DNA from 2 places in the Mesorhizobium sp. NZP2298 genome. Region 2 is predicted to be linked to the other one. Evidence: predicted binding sites of a transcription regulator. Region 2 holds the regulator's gene; the other holds the start of a gene.

Region 1 (5,312 bases), 710 kb from region 2:
GTCGGCGACCGTATAGGTCATCGGCGTCGATTGCCCGCCGGCCGGCAGCCGCGCCCGCCAGAGTTGCTTGCCCGACGTCAGGTCGTAGGCGCGCAGATAATCGTCGACCGCGGCCCCCAGGAAAGCGACACCACCGGCTGTGATCATCGGCCCACCAATGCCGGGCACCCCGACCTTCAGCGGCAACGGCAGCGGCGTCATGTCATAGACGGTGCCGTTGCGGTGCTTGTAGGCGATTGTGCCGGTTCTCAGATCGACGCCGGCGACATATCCCCAGGGCGGCGCCTGGCAGGGAATGCCGAGCGGCGACAGGAACGGTCCCATCACCACCGCATAGGGTGCGCCCTCATTGCGGTTCAAGCCCTGTTCGCTGCCGCGCCCTCCATCCGGTGGCGGCACCTGGTCGCGCGGGATGAGTCGCGACTTGAACGCCAGATAGGTCGGCATGCCGAACATTACCTGCCGAACCGGATCGACCGCGACGCCGCCCCAGTTGAAGGTGCCGAAATTGCCGGGATAGATCAGCGAGCCCTGTACGGAAGGCGGCGTATAGCGGCCTTCGTAACGCAGGCCCTGAAATTCGATTCGGCAAGCCAGCTGGTCGAACATGGTGATGCCCCACATGTCGGCTTCGGTCAGCGGCTTCGGGTTGAAGGAGAGATCGGACGAAGGCTGCGTCGGCGACGCATGGTCGCCCTCGATGGCGCCGCCGGGCGCCGGCACTTCCTTGACCGCGATCACCGGCTCGCCGGTGCGCCGGTCGAGCACATAGAGGTCGCCCTGCTTGGTCGGCCCGACCAGCGCGGGCACGATCGTGCCGTCGGCCTTGGTGATGTCGATCAGGCTCGGCTGCGCCGGCACGTCCATGTCCCAGAGGTCGTGGTGCACGGTCTGCCGCACCCATTTCAACTGCCCGGTATTGAGATCGAGCGCGGTGATCGAGGAGGAGAACTTCTCGACATTGGCGCTGCGTCCGGCGCCGAGCTGGTCCGGCGTCTGGTTGCCGAGCGGCACGTAAAGCAGGCCAAGCTTCTCGTCGGCGCTCGGCGTCGACCACATGTTGGGCGAGTTGGCGGTGTAGGTCTGGCCGGCCGGCAGCGGCGTCGTCTCGTCCGGATTGCCTGAATCCCAGTTCCACAGCAGCTTGCCTGTGCCCGCATCATAGGCGCGGATAACGCCCGACGGCTCCTGCGTCGAATAATTGTCGTTGACCGCGCCGCCGACGATGATCTTGCCGCCGGCAATCAGCGGCGCCGAGGTCGAATAGTAGTAGCCCGATTTCGGGTATGGCATGTTGGTCAGGAGGTTGAGCGTGCCGGCCTCGGCGAAGGCGGGACAGACCTGGCCGTTGGCGGCATCGAGCGCGATCAGCCGGGCATCCGAGGTCGGCAGGTAGACGCGGGTCGCGCAGGGCTGGCCGGCGGCGCCAGCGGCACCGGCATAGTAGGACACGCCGCGGCAGGTCTGGTGCTGGCGGTCCTTGTCGAGCTTGATCTTGGGGTCGTAGCGCCATTTTTCCTTGCCGGTCGCGGCGTCGACCGCGATGGCGAAATTGTGCGGCGTGCAGATGTAGAGCGTGTCGCCGACCTTGAGCGGCGTCACCTGATAGGTGGTCTCGCCGACATCGTCCGGCCCCTTCACGTCGCCGGTGCGATAGGTCCAGGCCGGCTGCAGATTGGCGACATTGTCGGGCGTGATCTGGTCAAGCGGCGAATAGCGCTGGCCGAATTGCGTGCGCCCGTAGAAGTGCCATTCGCCGGCCGGCACATCGTTGCCCAGATTGGCGTTTGGGGTCACCTTGTCGGTGTCGAGCGCGCCGGCGATGTCCTTCGGGTCCGTGGTCATCGAATAGCCGGCCACCGCCAGCGAGGCCAGCACGGCCAGGATCAGCGGCGCGCGCCCATCAGGACCGGCAAGGCCCCGCCGCGCCCACGGCGTCAGCAGCCATAGCGCCACCAGCACGATGATGCCGCCGCGCGGGCCGAGTTCCCACCAGTCGAAGCCGGTTTCCCAGACCGCCCAGGCCAGAGTGCCGAGCACGATCGCCGCGTAGAGCCACAGCGCGGTGGAGCGGCGCCGGTAGAACAGCCAGGCGGTGATCAGGAACGCGAGACCTGATATGATGTAGTACCAGCTGCCGCCCAGCGAGGCCAACCAGATGCCGCCAGCGCCAAGCGCCAGACCGAGAAGAAAGAGAACAAGGGAGGTGATGGTGACAGCCAAGATGATACTCCTTCGACTGTTGCGCGCCTCGCGCGGCCATGGGCAACCCGGCATTGCGCTCCTGCCCGGTACACAACTTTCTCCCGCCCGCCTCGCCTGTCAAGCTTGGGCCACGAGCCGAAAGGCAGCGCTCGGTCCGGCTGCAAATGCGCGGCGGGCTGAGCGTCATGCGTGCCAAGGTGACCGGATAAGCCACTTTACCGGGAACAAAACGTAGACAGTTCTGGTCTTTCCCAACCGAATCACTACATTCGGGGGCGATGTCCGGCTTTTCCGAAGACATGCCCTTCTTCGACGAACCCAATGCGCGGCCCACGGCCCCGTCGGGCATTGCCGCGCGCGCCATGGCTGCCCGCGGCGGCCACAACAATGCGCCGGACTATCTCCGGGGGCTGAATCCGGAACAAAGGCTGGCGGTGGAGACCACCGAGGGTCCTGTTCTGGTGCTGGCCGGCGCCGGCACCGGCAAGACGCGCGTGCTCACCACCCGCATCGCCCATATTCTCGCCACGGGAAAAGCCTTCCCCTCGCAGATTCTGGCCGTGACCTTCACCAACAAGGCCGCGCGCGAGATGAAACAGCGCATCGGCATCCTGATCGGCGAAGGCAATGTCGAGGGCATGCCGTGGCTGGGCACCTTCCACTCGATCGGCGTGAAGCTGCTGCGCCGCCATGCCGAGCTCGCCGGTCTGCGTTCCGACTTCACCATCCTCGACACCGACGATGTCGTGCGGCTGATCAAGCAGCTGATCCAGGCCGAGGGACTCGACGACAAGCGCTGGCCGGCCAAGCAGTTCGCGCAGATGATCGACGGCTGGAAGAACAAGGGCCAAGGACCGGCCGATATCGCCGAGGGCGACGCGCGCAGCTTCGCCAATGGCAAGGGCCGCGAACTGTACAAGGCCTATCAGGAGCGCCTGCAGACGCTCAATGCCTGCGACTTCGGCGACCTGCTCTGCCACCCGATCCGCATCTTCCGCGCCAATCCGGATGTGCTGAAGGACTACCACCGGCGCTTCAAATACATCCTCGTCGACGAATACCAGGACACCAACACCGCCCAGTACATGTGGCTGCGCCTTTTGGCACAGCGGCCGGACAGCGGGCGCGGATCAACGTCGACGGATCTGCGATCGGCCGAAGGCCGCAAGCCCGACCGGGCGTCCGAGCCGTTGCGAGGCCCCCGCGGAGGGCCCGCGCCGGCAGGCGCGGAACAGCCCGTGAGCGATAACAAAGTCAACATCTGTTGCGTCGGCGACGACGATCAGTCGATCTATGGCTGGCGCGGCGCCGAGGTCGACAACATCCTGCGCTTCGACAAGGATTTCCCGGGCGCCACCATCATAAGGTTGGAGCGCAACTACCGCTCGACCGCGCATATCCTTGGCGCGGCTTCGCATCTCATCGCCTACAATGAGGGCCGTTTCGGCAAGACGCTGTTCACCGACCGCAACGACCCCGAGGACGGCAAGGTCAATGTCCACGCCGCGTGGGATTCCGAGGAGGAAGCCCGCGCCATCGGCGAGACCATCGAGGCCTATCAGCGCGAGAAGCATAATCTGAACGACATGGCGATCCTTGTGCGCGCGTCCTTCCAGATGCGCGCCTTCGAGGACCGCTTCATCACGCTCGGCCTCAACTACCGCGTCATCGGCGGCCCGCGCTTCTACGAGCGCATGGAAATTCGCGACGCGCTGGCCTTCTTCCGCGTCGTCGCCAACGGCGGCGACGACCTCGCCTTCGAGCGCATCGTCAATGTGCCGAAGCGGGGCCTGGGCGAAGCCACCATCCGCCAGATCCACGACACGGCGCGTGCGCTGCGCATTCCGATGCTGGAGGCCGCCGGCAATCTCGCCGAAAGCGACGAGTTGAAGCCGAAGCCGCGCGCCGCATTGCGCGAAGTGGCCGCCAATTTCGAACGCTGGGCAAAGGCGCTGGAAACCACGCCGCACACCGAGCTCGCCGAGACCATTCTCGAAGAGAGCGGCTACACCGACATGTGGAAGAACGACCGCTCGGCCGAAGCGCCGGGGCGGCTGGAGAATCTCAAGGAACTGATCCGCTCGATGGAGGAGTACGAGTCGCTGCGCTCCTTCCTCGAACACGTGGCGCTGGTCATGGATGCCGAGCAGAATGCCGGGCAGGACGCCGTCTCGATCATGACGCTGCATTCGGCCAAGGGCCTCGAATTCGAGACGGTTTTTCTCCCTGGCTGGGAGGAAGGCCTCTTTCCCCACCAGCGCGCGCTCGATGAAGGCGGCCGCTCCGGTCTGGAGGAAGAGCGCCGGCTGGCCTATGTCGGCCTCACCCGGGCCAAGAAGAACCTGCATATCTGGTTCGTCTCCAACCGCCTCATCCACGGGCTCTGGCAATCGACCATCCCGTCGCGCTTCCTGGAGGAGCTGCCGGAGGCCCATGTCGAGGTCGCGGAAAGCGGCAACAGCTATGGCGGCTATGGCAATTCCTACGGCGGCGGCTCATTCGCTTCCGGTCGTGGTGGCCGCCAGAACCCTTATGGCGCGTCGCGTTTCGACAATGTTGGCGCCAACAATGGCGGCGCGGAGAAATCCGGCGCCTTCTCCAACACCTATTCGACGCCCGGCTGGCAGCGCGCACAGGCCAATCGCACCGAAGCGACCGACCGCAACTGGGGCTCGCGCTCCGGCCACCAGGTCGAGCGCATCGGCTATGGCGAGACCGACAGCGGCTACGGCGCCGGCCGCACGAGCGTGAAGGGCCGCACCATCGATGGCGAACTGGTCGCCAAATCCGTCTCCGACACGCCGTCCGCCTTCAGCGTCGGCGACCGCGTCTTCCACCAGAAATTCGGCAACGGCAATATCTCGGCCATCGAAGGCAACAAGCTGACCATCGACTTCGACAAGGCAGGGCAGAAACGCGTGCTGGACGGGTTCGTCGCGGCGGTGTGAACCGAACCCCGCGGGCTTCGCGCAAAAGTCGGCGAAGGCAATCAATCCACCTTCTTCTCGCCCCGCTCGCCGGCCTTGACGATGTCGCCCGTCGTGAACAGGATTTCCTTCAGTTCCGCCCGCCAGTCCTGCTTCTGGCGCAGCAGGAATTCCAGATCC
Region 2 (5,312 bases):
AGCGCGGCGATGCGCTGCTGGATGTCATTGACGTTGTCGATGCCGACTTCGACGACCTCGAAGCCGGCCGCCGGTGCGGCCGCCTTGATCTTCTCGACCAGGGCGACGTCATTGGCCTCGCCTGGATTGTAAGGCACGCCGAAGCGCTTGGCGTTCGGCAGCAGCTTCTTGGTGAAGGCCATGACAGCGGCGACATCCTGCAGATCGCTGGCGCCGGTCATGCCTTCGTCTCCGGCGTCCCACGACGGCACCAGCTTGGCCGCGACCGGATCGGTGACAGCGGCGAAGACGATCGGAATGCCGGAACCGGCAAGCGCCTTCTTGGCGATCTGCGAGACCGGCGTGGTGATGGTGTAGATCAGCTTGGGCTGCTCCGCCTGTAGCTTGGCGATCATCTGCGGCACCAGCGATGCATCGAAATTGGTATGGCTCTCCGTGTAGACGACATCCTTGCCCTCGACAAAGCCATTGTCCGTCAGCGCCTTCTTGAATCCGGCTATGGCAGCGTTGAGCTGCGGATGCTCGCCGAAATTGGCGATGCCGATGCGAATCTGGTCGGCGGCGGCACTCCCCGCGCTGACCATCAATGCGCCTGCCAGGGCCAATCCCGACAGCCAAGCGGATTTGGACTTCAACATCATTTCCTCCCAGATTTGATCAGCGCCGCTCATCGGGACGGCAACTGTGGCGATCATGGTCAGTCCATCGCTTCCTGTCAAACATTATATATAATTCTTGCCATCGAGCACCATCATATATAATTTTCACATGCCCGACGATGGACGGATCGCGATGCAGGACCAGAACAACTCCACGAAAACCGAGGCGGCCTATCAGCTGCTGCGGCGCGATATCCTGACCACACGCCTCATGCCGGGCGCACCGCTCAAGCTGAGTGCGCTGCGCGGTCTATACGGCGTCGGCTGGACACCGCTGCGTGAAGCCTTGTCTCGACTTGAGGCCGAGCGCCTGGTTACCGCCATCAGCAATCGCGGCTTTGCCGTGGCTCCGGTGTCGCGGGCCGAACTCGAGGACCTGGCTCGCGCACGGATGGTTGTGGAGATGCCGCTGTTCCTGGAATCGATCGAGAAAGGCGGCAGGGAATGGGAGGACGCGGTTGTCACCGCCCACTACCGGCTCTCCCGCTGCAAGACCGCGGTCGACGACCCCTCGGATGCGGCCGTCGACCAGTGGGACGAGAGCCACGAGGCCTTTCACGGGGCACTGCTGAGTGCCGCGACGTCCAACTGGCTGTTGCGCTTCCGTTCGACAATCGCCGATCAGTTGCGGCGGCATCATCGGTTTCTCGGCCTGGCGCCGACATTGCGGGCGGCCGCCGGCCTCAAGGATGGTTATGGCGAGGCAATGGACGCTCTTCGAGAGGCGATCGCGATCGAGCATCACACCGCGATCATGGAAGCGGCCCTCGATCGCGATGTCGAGCGGGCAAAGGCGCTGATGACGGCGCATATCGGCTATACGCTGCATGTCTACGTTCATAGCGAGGACGGCGGCGCGAACAACTACACCGCACGCGCCGGCAGCCTGAAAGCAATTTCCGGATGACTTCAGCGTTATTGCTCTCGAAGCATGATCGTTGGCGTTTTGATTTCGTTTCGTTCCGCCAGGAATGGATCGAACAACGACGCGATCCAGCCTCTGGACGCCCTCTAGAAACTGATTCCAAGGTCCATCAAGGGTAGGCCACAGGCCATTAACCAAAATGATTTCAATGCTCGCGCTGGCGGCGAAGGCGGCCGATCGCTGCCCGCTGCCGGCGGCAGACAATTTCAGATGCCTTAACAAATTCACTAAACTTTAAACAGTTGCGGAACACAACTGGAACAGATAGTGTTTGTTCTGGGTTTGTTTTTCGATTCCGATTCCCTTCGTTCAATGCCTGGGGGGCGCCATGCTGACGCGTAAGCAACATGAACTGCTGATGTTCATTCATGAACGGCTGAAGGAAAGCGGTATCCCGCCTTCCTTTGACGAGATGAAGGAGGCGCTGGATCTCGCCTCCAAGTCAGGGATACATCGCCTGATCACGGCGCTGGAGGAACGCGGCTTTATCAGGCGGCTGCCCAACCGGGCGCGGGCATTGGAAGTGCTGCGACTGCCGGATTCGATCGCGCCCGGCCTCAACGCGGCAAAGAAATTCTCGCCGAGTGTCATTCAAGGCAGTCTTGGTCAGGGCGGCCTAGGCCGTCAGATCAAGCCGGCGCCGTCGCGCTTGCCCTCTGCCGGCAATGACTACGACGCGGTCTCTGCCGTGTCGATCCCGGTGATGGGCCGTATCGCCGCAGGTGTGCCGATCGATGCCATCCAGCATCAGACGCATTCGATCTCGGTGCCTCCGGACATGATCATGGGTGGCGAGCACTATGCGCTGGAGGTCAAGGGTGACTCGATGATCGAGGCCGGCATCTTCGATGGCGATACAGTCATTATCCGCAACGCCGATACGGCGAGCCCAGGCGAGATCGTCGTGGCGCTGGTCGACGAGGAGGAAGCGACCTTGAAGCGGTTCCGCCGCAAGGGCGCCTCGATTGCCCTTGAAGCCGCCAACCCGGCCTACGAGACGCGCATTTTCGGGCCGGACAGGGTCAAGGTGCAAGGCAAGCTAGTCGGCCTGATCAGGCGCTACTGAGCAGGAGCGGCCGGCGTTTCAGGTTTTTGATAGGGCGGCAGTCCCCTCGCCTCACGCGAAAACTTTCGTTGCGTGTGCCAGGGCCGATAGGGCCCGTCCACGGCGAAGCTGATGGTTGGCGGGCTGGTCGCCGATTGGCGGTCGAAGAAGACAGCGGCACTGCCCTTGCGTGCGAGTTGCCGTTTGGTAACGACGAGAACCAGCGGGTTGTGGCAGGCATCGTAGCCCGTCGCATCATTGACAACGATCAGGTCGGCGAAGCCGCAGGCCTTCCAGGTAGCCTTGCGGTCTTCGACATGCGCGATGATCGCGCCAGACGGATGCCGGGCGAGACAGATGCCCTCCGTGCAATAAAACGGCGCCCCCGGCGGCAGATTGACCGCATCGGCCAAGTCGAATTGCCCGTCCGCCTTGTTGAACATCTCCGGCACGACGATGGTTTCGGACACCAGCGCGCGTTTCCAATTGTCGACGGTGAATTCGTTTGGACGAGCCCGGCTGACCGCGAGTTCGCCGCCGCCGATCGGCAGCGCAACCAGCCGCGCGTCTTCGGAGATCAGCACGTCCGGCGTGCGTGTATCCGACACTGTCAACAGGCCGGCGAGCGCGAATGGCACTGCCGCGAGCCGCAGCCATGTCGTCGCCATCGTCGCGATGACCAGGGCGATCGTCACCAGCAGCACGGAGTGTTGTGAAATCAGCCCGACCGCATCGACGGGGGAGCGTTCCGATATCCACGCCGATATGGCGATCATCGCGGTCAGGCCCTTGCCCATGAGGTAGAGAAAAGGTCCGTCCAGACCGAAGGGCATTGTCAAGGCGCTGACAACCGCCAGAAACATGACGACTGAGACAATTGGCATGACAGCCAGATTTGCGAACAGGCTGAGCGGCGACACACGCTGGAAGTGCCATATGGCAAACAGCGCCGTGGCGCTGCCGGCAATGATGGACGTCATCGCCACCCCTCCCGTGAGCGCGAGGAATTTTCGCGTCAGGAACCCCGGCAGGGATCGCCTTGGCGGTGGCGGTCTTGTCTTTCCCGCACGGTGATCCGCCCAGCCGGCATAGGCGCCGACCAGTGCGGCCGTCGCGGCGAACGACATCTGGAAACTCGGGCCGACCACTTCATGCGGCGACACCACGATGACGGCGATCGCCGAGATAGTGAGGTTGCGCATGGTCAGCGCCGCGCGATCGAACAATACGGCAATCAGCATCACCGCCAGCATGATGAAGCTGCGCTCGGCGGCAACGACGACGCCTGAGATGACGAGGTAGGCGGCGATCGACAACAGTGCCGCGGCGGCCGCATATTTCTTCACCGGCCGACGCGCGGAAAAATCCGGGAAAAGCGCGAAGGCACCGCGCAGCAGACCCATGATGGTGCCGGCGACCAGCGCCATATGCAGTCCCGATATGGAGATGATGTGATAGATGCCAGTGCGCCGCATCGCTTCGTTGATTTCATCGGGAATGCCGGCGCGCACGCCAACGATCAGCGCTGCCGCGATCTCGCCTTCGGCGCCGCCAACAACGCCCCTGATATGGTCGGCGATGGCTTCGCGCGCATTTTCTATCCCCGAAAACAGGCGGGCCGACAGCGGCATCTCATCGTCGTCGGCGGAGATGATTTTTGGATTGCCAAGGAAGAAGCCGCTGCCACCGATGCCGGCAAAGTAGCTGTCGAAGGAGAAATCGTAGCTGTCCGGCCGCACCGGACCGGTCGGCGGCAGCAGTTTGGCATAGCCCGATATCAGCGAGCCGGCGGTCATGTCGTCAGGTATCTTGCGCGCTGAAAGCCGGACCCTTTCCGGCGCGTAACGCAGTTTTGGCCGCGCCGTCGACGTCACGTCTATCGTCAATCGGATGCGGCCGGTCTCCATGCGCTCGAGCGAGACGACGCGGCCGGTCACTTGCGTCGAGATTTCCGAACCCAGCATCCGGGTGCCCGCCCGCCAGGTCTCGACCTTGGCGGCAAGCAGGCCCAGCGCGCACAACAATGCCGCCATGAAAGCCAGATGGGTTTTCGGCCAGGAGCGCGAGACAAGCGCACAGATCGCCATCAGCACGACGATCGCGACGGGCTTTGCGAAGTCAGGCTCCGCCGCCAGCGAATAGTAGCCGATCGCACCCGCGGCCAGGCAGACCGGCACCAGCAGGAAGGCAGCGCCTCGGTCAAGCTCCAGTTCCGCTGCCGTCGTCACACTGTGGCGCAGGCGACGCAAGGAAGCCTGGCCGATTTGCCGCCCGACACGCGCAATCCGGCCAGTGGCGGGCGGAATTGGTGCTGGGGCACCCGCTGGCAAAGGTTGGCTGCCGGAGCCGGGAAGGAGAGGTGATGGCGGCAGCGAGGCCGGCGGCGGGATCGCAAACAGGGACCGCTCGCTGACGCCAACAACAGCGTCCTCGCCCTGATCCGAGCCCCGGCCACGTCCAGCCATCGGGTCTGCCCCTTGCACCCCTGACGCCCTATGCTACATGAACGCGCAACGCGCGAAAGTCCGCGCCGCCGCGCCCCGCTTCAGATGGTTTCCGAGAGTTTCATGTCCGACAAGGTCGTCACCCGTTTTGCCCCCTCGCCCACCGGTTACCTGCATATTGGAGGCGCGCGCACGGCGCTGTTCAACTGGCTCTATGCCAAACATACCGCCGGCACGAT

What was found. Region 2 encodes LexA, which represses DNA repair genes until DNA is damaged. Its sites were predicted from a motif close to TGTTCNNNNTGTGTTCNG; they were not measured.
Region 1: a site for LexA is predicted at 2,426-2,443, ahead of EB231_RS17110 (ATP-dependent helicase). Genes of this name have one in related genera too.

What each region holds. Positions count from the first base shown of each region.
Region 1 covers NZ_CP033365.1:3,539,731-3,545,042, reverse strand. The annotation lists gene EB231_RS17115 (glucose/quinate/shikimate family membrane-bound PQQ-dependent dehydrogenase) at 1-2,223, opposite strand, end outside; gene EB231_RS17110 (ATP-dependent helicase) at 2,484-5,153, shown strand; gene EB231_RS17105 (ferritin family protein) at 5,195-5,312, opposite strand, start outside.
Region 2 covers NZ_CP033365.1:4,252,985-4,258,296, reverse strand. The annotation lists gene EB231_RS20600 (ABC transporter substrate-binding protein) at 1-638, opposite strand, end outside; gene EB231_RS20595 (GntR family transcriptional regulator) at 793-1,566, shown strand; gene lexA (transcriptional repressor LexA) at 1,913-2,650, shown strand; gene EB231_RS20585 (ComEC/Rec2 family competence protein) at 2,644-5,094, opposite strand; gene gltX (glutamate--tRNA ligase) at 5,197-5,312, shown strand, end outside.